2 regions of the Paenibacillus sp. GCM10027627 genome follow, and region 1 is predicted to be linked to the other one. Evidence: predicted binding sites of a transcription regulator. Region 1 holds the regulator's gene; the other holds the start of a gene.
What was found. The regulator NrdR, encoded in region 1, represses ribonucleotide reductase genes. The targets are predictions, from matches to a motif close to AACACNATATATNGTGTT.
Positions count from the first base shown of each region.

Region 2: the regulator NrdR is predicted to act here: its motif matches at 1,884-1,901, upstream of ACFQZE_RS08900 (adenosylcobalamin-dependent ribonucleoside-diphosphate reductase).

Region 1 covers NZ_JBHTHB010000001.1:89,161-92,578, reverse strand. The annotation lists tRNA gene ACFQZE_RS00425 (tRNA-OTHER) at 18-94, opposite strand; gene ACFQZE_RS00420 (hypothetical protein) at 219-476, opposite strand; tRNA gene ACFQZE_RS00415 (tRNA-Ala) at 838-911, opposite strand; gene nrdR (transcriptional regulator NrdR) at 1,233-1,712, opposite strand; gene ACFQZE_RS00405 (alpha/beta-type small acid-soluble spore protein) at 1,884-2,099, shown strand; gene ACFQZE_RS00400 (lytic transglycosylase domain-containing protein) at 2,227-2,802, opposite strand; gene coaE (dephospho-CoA kinase) at 2,799-3,395, opposite strand; gene ACFQZE_RS00390 (manganese efflux pump) at 3,411-3,418, opposite strand, start outside.
Region 2 covers NZ_JBHTHB010000002.1:190,617-194,034, forward strand. The annotation lists gene ACFQZE_RS08900 (adenosylcobalamin-dependent ribonucleoside-diphosphate reductase) at 1-1,792, opposite strand, end outside; gene ACFQZE_RS08905 (DEAD/DEAH box helicase) at 2,024-3,418, shown strand, end outside.

The DNA.
Region 1 (3,418 bases):
TAAATGAATATGTTTAGTGGAGCCTAGGGGATCGAACCCCTGACATCATCGTTATTTGACAGCGATGCGTTCTCCCACAATAGTTAGTTGCACTACCTCAAGTAAATTGACTGAAACGCACATGACAACACATACACTCAGACTTTTTGTATTAAATATTTTTCTTCAGCTTAATTTAAGGCAACACCAATATAGTTAAATTTAAATTTTCTATTCGGTCAAATAAAGTTAAATGCCTTTGCAAAAGCATCAAGATCATCAATAATGAACAAATCACTACTCCAATTACCTGGCCACACAGCATACAACGTTGTTGTTTTATTATAAACCCTATAATAGGTTTCCAGAAGCTTTGGTCTATCCGATTTATTTTTATGATAAACTTGCGACACATTACCGTTTTTATCTACCTCAAAATAACAAACTGTACCTATGATATACGGGAAGTTATCAACTGATTTAGCACTTCTCATCATTAACCCTCCTCCATAGCAATCTTACCATAAAACTCAAATTCTAATAGATATAACAAAATCCATCGAAACGTCCGGTGTCTCCTGCATAAAAATAAAAGTCAAAACTTGTCCCTTGAAACCACGGATGTTCTTCATTCGTCATTTGGCTACACTCGCCAAACGCGTCTCCTAACCGTACAAATTTTACGACAAAGTTTTTTGGAGATTTTTATAAACGGAGGTAATTAAACGAAATCCAAACTCTTATAATCAAGGGTTCAGATTAATTACTGTTATAAAAGTGAAGTCAGTTTAAGTAGAAAATTCTGATAACAGTGCGAATAAAAAAAGTGGCATCTCTGCCACTTCATTGAAAACAATATGGAGCTTAGGGGGCTCGAACCCCTGACCTCTTCGCTGCCAGCGAAGCGCTCTCCCAGACTGAGCTAAAGCCCCTTGACAATTGCACTGTGATAACAATGCAGCATTTAATAATGTTATTGACTGTCGCTGTATTACGACTTGCTCTCCCAGCTGAGCTAAGGCCCCGTATCATTGCTTGCAATCCAATTCCAAGCAATACCCTAAATTAGCGACAAGATAGATAATATCATGCGAGGAAAGCGATGTCAATCCTGATTATGTAAAAAATTGCCCCAATCAAATAAACCGCTGCAAGGTCACACTCACTCTGCCGCCCTTGCAGCGATCCATCTTAGCTTAACCAAAAAACCAGCCAAGTGCTGCCTTTAAAGCAATCAGCAATACAAAAACTCCCTACCCCTTCTCCCCAGTATTCAAAGGATGTTTATTCAGCAAACTGTTCAGTTCCTTCATAAACATGTCAATATCTTTGAACTGCCGGTAAACCGAAGCGAAGCGCACGTAAGCCACCTCATCCACGGGATAAAGCTGATTCATCACGTAGCTCCCGATCTCGCTGCTGTCGACCTCCGCATGAGCCGTCGTCCGCAGCTCCTTCTCAACCTCAGAAACAATAACCTCCAGCCGTTCCACCGGAACTGGACGCTTTTCGCAAGCCCGAATAAGTCCGCGCAAAATTTTGTCGCGGCTGAACTCCTCGCGGCTGCCATCCTTCTTAATAACGATCAGCGGCGTCTCCTCGATCATTTCAAAAGTCGTGAACCTCCGGTTGCACTTCTCGCACTCACGGCGGCGACGAATTGATTTGTTTTCGTTGGCGGGCCTGGAGTCCAGCACCTTTGTTCCCGAATAATCGCAATATGGGCATTTCATTTTGTTTTCCTCCCCTCAACCTTCTTTTACTTAACGCACCGGCTAATTTATCTGTATTTACCGCTCATAATGTACTTTGTAAGCCGAAATTGAAAATACCATCCGTTTCCTGTAATGAACTTTGGAATTACGCACATAATACATTTACCAACAGCGAGGAGGTGAACATCAATGAGCGCAAACCGCAGCAGCAACCAATTGCTAGTGCCACAAGCGACTGCAGCTTTGGATCAACTGAAATATGAAGTTGCATCTGAGCTTGGCATCGCTATTCCGCAAGACGGATACTACGGCAACATCACGACAAGAGAAGCTGGCTCCATCGGGGGTTCCATCACTCGTCGCCTGGTTCAAATCGGCGAACAATCTCTTGCCGGCACAAAATAATGATTCATCTGTATGAATAACAGAAGTCTTGGAGCGGCTCGTCCAGAAGCGATGAGTCCTTCAAGGCTTCTTTCTATGTTCAATGTAATGTGTGCAAAGTAAGGGATATCGTTAAAGATTGCCCTGTTTAAAAATCCGGGTACAAATCCTTGTACTTATTATAGTAATAAAAGACCCGCTGTACATAGTGCCGAGTTTCACCGAACGGTATTTCCTTCACCGTGTCCATGCTGCCGTCCCAACGCCCGGAATTCAACCATTTCCTCACATTGCCCGGTCCCGCATTATAAGCTGCAATAGCCGCAACTGGATTTTGTTCGAATTGCGTATGCAAGGAACTTAAATACCAAGATCCCACTTCAATGCTTACATCCGCCCGGTGGCGCAAAATGTCTTCGGTCACAGCCTCAAATCCCGCTTTCTCAACGACCCAGTTTGCCGTTTCCGGCATGAGCTGCATTAAGCCTAAAGCGCCTTTTTTCGATTCGCGGCCCGTTTCGTAATTGGATTCCGCCCTTATAATGGCCGCCACCAAATGTGGCTCCAAATCGTAATTTGTTGCGCTTGCCCGAATATCTTCCTTGTAATGAATCGGATACATCCATGACGCCAGCCAATCGGATTTCAAAAACAGCAAAGCGATAAATCCAACCACCAAAACGAGTAGAAACCGTTTTTTCAACCGGAATCGAGCCCTCTTCATCGCCGAACCCGGCTTTCCCAAAACGCGTCTACTTGCGCTTCCGTTTGATCCTGCGTGCCAGCATTGTCAATCACCCAGTTCGCCCGTTTGCGCTTCTCCTCAATGTCCATTTGCAAGGACACTCTGCGCAACGCTTCTTCCTTTGCCATACCGTTCCGGCTCATTAACCGCGTCACTTGAAGCTCTGCTGGAACATACACCACAAGAACGCCTTCATACAGCTCCTCCTGCCTCGTTTCGTACAAAAGAGGCACATCGCCGATGATAAGCGGGCTTTCGCCTTCTGAAGCGTACTTATGTATTTGTTCCCACATTCTTTTGCGGATGGCGGGATGCGTTATGCTCTCAAGCTGGGCAAGCTTGTCCTTGTCCTGAAAAACAACGCTGCCTAGAGCAGATCGGTTCAGCAATCCATCGGGCAGAAGGACGGCTTGTCCAAAGAGAGAGGCGATCGCCTCCAGCGCCGGTTCCCCGGGGAGGACGATCTCCCGCGCAACGGCATCGGCATCCACCAGCCGTGCTCCCCGCCGGACAAGCATGGCTCCAACCGTGCTTTTGCCGCTGGCGATTCCGCCGGTTAATCCAATGATCATTGCGTTCACCTCCGATTATAACA
Region 2 (3,418 bases), on a different contig from region 1:
GACAATTGGCCGTTTTCGAAATGGAGCTGTCGACCCAGCGCTGAATAGCCGCCTGTGTACGGATATGATTTTCCGCCGACAACTGCATGGCGGATACAAAATAATCCGGAAGCTCCTCGCCGGGATGCGCGTCCTTCCACTGCTGCGCCACGGGAACGAGCTGTTTGTCGAAGCCAAGCCGGCTTTGACGATAATATTCAAAAGCAAAGTAAGGCTCAATGCCCGTCGATGTGCCCACCATCGTTCCCGTGCTGCCCGTTGGAGCTTGAGTAATAACCGTGACGTTGCGCATGCCGTATTTGCGAATCGCTTCCCCCACCTCGGGATAAACGGACAGCAGCTCCTTCATAAAACCGCTTTGCACATATTTCTCCCGGTCAAACGCTGGGAACGAACCTTTCTCCGAAGCGAGCGTGGCCGATGCCAAATAAGCTTCCTTCGCCATAAATCCGTACAGCTTATCCAAAAAGGTAAGCGACTCCTCGCTGCCGTACCGGATGCCGAGCTTGATCATTAGTTCGGCGAGCCCCATTGTGCCAAGGCCGATCCGCCTCTCGCGCTTCTGGTTTTCTTCATTTTCGCGGAAATGATACGGCGTTTTGTCAATGACATTGTCCAGGAACCGAACGGACCAGCGGGTCGTCTCGCCAAGCTCCTTCCAATTAACCTCCTTCCTCCCGGCATCGTAAAACTTAGATAAGTTTACAGCGGCCAAATTGCATACGCCCCATCCCGGCAACCCTTGCTCCCCGCAAGGATTGGTCGAGACGATAGGGTTGAAATACCAGCTGTTCGACATCGTATTGTACCGCTCCATAAACACGACGCCCGGCTCAGCAGATTTCCATGCCGATTCGATAATGCTATGCCAAATATCCTTTGCTTTTACCGTTTTGTAAGTAATAACCTCTTTGCCAAGCGCCTTCCATCCTTTCAGGTCGCCCGTCCAAAGCTCGTCATACTCTGCATCTTTGGTATTCGGGAATACGAGCTCCCAATCCGAATCCCGCTTTACGGCATCCATGAAGGCATCGCTAATGCAAAGCGACAGGTTGGCATTCGTCACTTCCCCCATCTTCTCCTTCACCGTAATAAACTCCATAATGTCGGGATGCCAGTCGTTCAGCATAAGCATTAAAGCTCCGCGCCTGCTGCCGCCTTGCTCAATCAACCCGGTAGCGTAGCTGAACAATCCGCCCCACGAGACGGAGCCGCTCGATGAACCGTTAACGCCCGCAACGACTGCCCGGCGCGGACGCAGCGAAGATAAATTCATGCCCACGCCTCCGCCGCGTGCCATAATTTCCGTCATATCTTTTAACGTTTTCATAATGCCGCCCCGGCTATCATGCGGCGAAGGAACAACGTAACAGTTGAACAAAGTCAATTCGTCGCTAGCCCCGGCGCCAGCCGCGATTCTTCCCCCGGGCACAAGCTTCCAATCGTCCAAAATCGTCCTAAACTTCCGCTCCCACTCCACTCTTTTTGCCGGCCGCTCCTCCACCGACGACATCGCCGCTGCCAGCCGATCCCACATCGCCTCCGGCGTCCGCTCAATGGGATGAGTGAGGCGATGAATCGTCGTCCGGATTACCTCTCCGTTCGCAAGACGAACCTCGACATCTTCTCCGTCTCTGAACAGCACTTCCCCCGTTTCTTTGACCGGAAATTTGGCATCATCCTTTACGAGAGCAAGAACGACATCTCCAGCTTTTACCCGGCTTCCGTCCGCATGTTTCCTTGCGTATCGGTCCAAAAATATTTTTTCGCTTAAACCCTCCAGTCTCTTCATTTCTACCTTCCTCCTCTTATGGATTTACGCTGCTTATATCCTCAACTACTTCAGCTGTACGGTTCGAAACCGCTGCACTAGTTCATTATAGAAATCAATATATTGTATTGATATAAATTATATCACACCACATATAGTTATTAATATGTAGTAAAGTCCGATCTTATTATTATTGTTCAATAGGGCAATACTAATGACAACATATCCCTTTTTTCCGGAAGGAGCGTACTTATGACAGGAGACAAAACGCCGCAAGCCGCTGCCGAAACCCCTTTCGCCCTGCGCAAGCTTCACCCTCATGTCGATCTGCAAATCGACCGCTCCTGGTTCGAGGAGCTTCAGCACCGAATGTCCCGGGGCGGTCCGTGGGACGACTGGACGCTCTATCAGCTCGTGATGGAAGCGGAGGAAGCGAAGCGAGTGGAAAGCTTCGAGCAATTGCAATGCCTCAAAACGCTCCCCGCCATCGAACCGATGCCCCATCAGATCAGTACCGCAAGCAAAGTGCTGCATGAGATGGGCGGCAGAGCTATTCTCGCCGATGAGGTTGGCCTTGGCAAAACGATAGAAGCGGGACTCGTCCTGAAAGAATATATGATAAGAGGGCTTGTGAAACGGGCTCTTATTCTTGTGCCGGCCTCCCTCGTTTTGCAATGGGTACGCGAGCTGAATCAAAAATTCGGCATTTCCGCCGTCGCGCAAAAAAAGGAATATACATGGGGCTACGATGTCGTCGTCGCTTCCATAGATACCGCCAAGCGCGATCCTCACCGGGAACGGGTGCTTGGGACGGACTATGATCTGATCATTATCGACGAGGCTCATAAGCTGAAAAACAAAAAAACGACAAACTATCAATTCGCCACCCAGCTGCGCAAAAAATATTGCCTGCTGCTGACGGCTACTCCCATCCAAAACGATCTAGACGAGCTGTACAACCTCATCACGCTTCTCAAGCCGGGACAGCTTGGCGGACAAAGCGACTTTGCGGCCAACTTCGTCGTCGACAAGCGGCTGCCGAAAAACGAGGACCAGCTGCAAGAGGCTCTCTCGACTATTATGATTCGCAATCGCAGAGGGGACGGCGGCATCCATTTTACAAAACGATTTGTAAAAAACATTCCCCTATCGCTGTCGCCTGAGGAAAAAGCTCTTTACGATGCCGTTACCGGCTTTGTAAAGGAGCGGTACGACGAAAGCGGCGGCGATTTCAGCAGCATGCTGTCGCTCGTTACGCTGCAGCGGGAAGTTTGCAGCAGCAGGGACGCCGTATTTTTGACGCTGATCAATCTGTTCAAAAAAACAGAGGAGGATTCCCCCATCCGCGCGAAAATTTGGGGGCTCGTCGAAAAAATTAAAGGCATCAAAGCGAACACGAAAGCCGAAAAAGCGATGGAGCTTATTCGCGAGATGGATGATAAAGTCATCATCTTTACCGAGTATCGGGCTACGCAAGAATATTTGCTGCAGTTTTTCCGTTCGCACAATATTGTAGCGGTTCCCTATCGAGGCGGCATGAATCGCGGCAAAAAGGATTGGATGATGGACCTGTTCCGGGGACGAGCGCAAGTGCTGATCGCAACGGAAGCGGGCGGCGAAGGCATTAATCTGCAATTTTGCCACCAT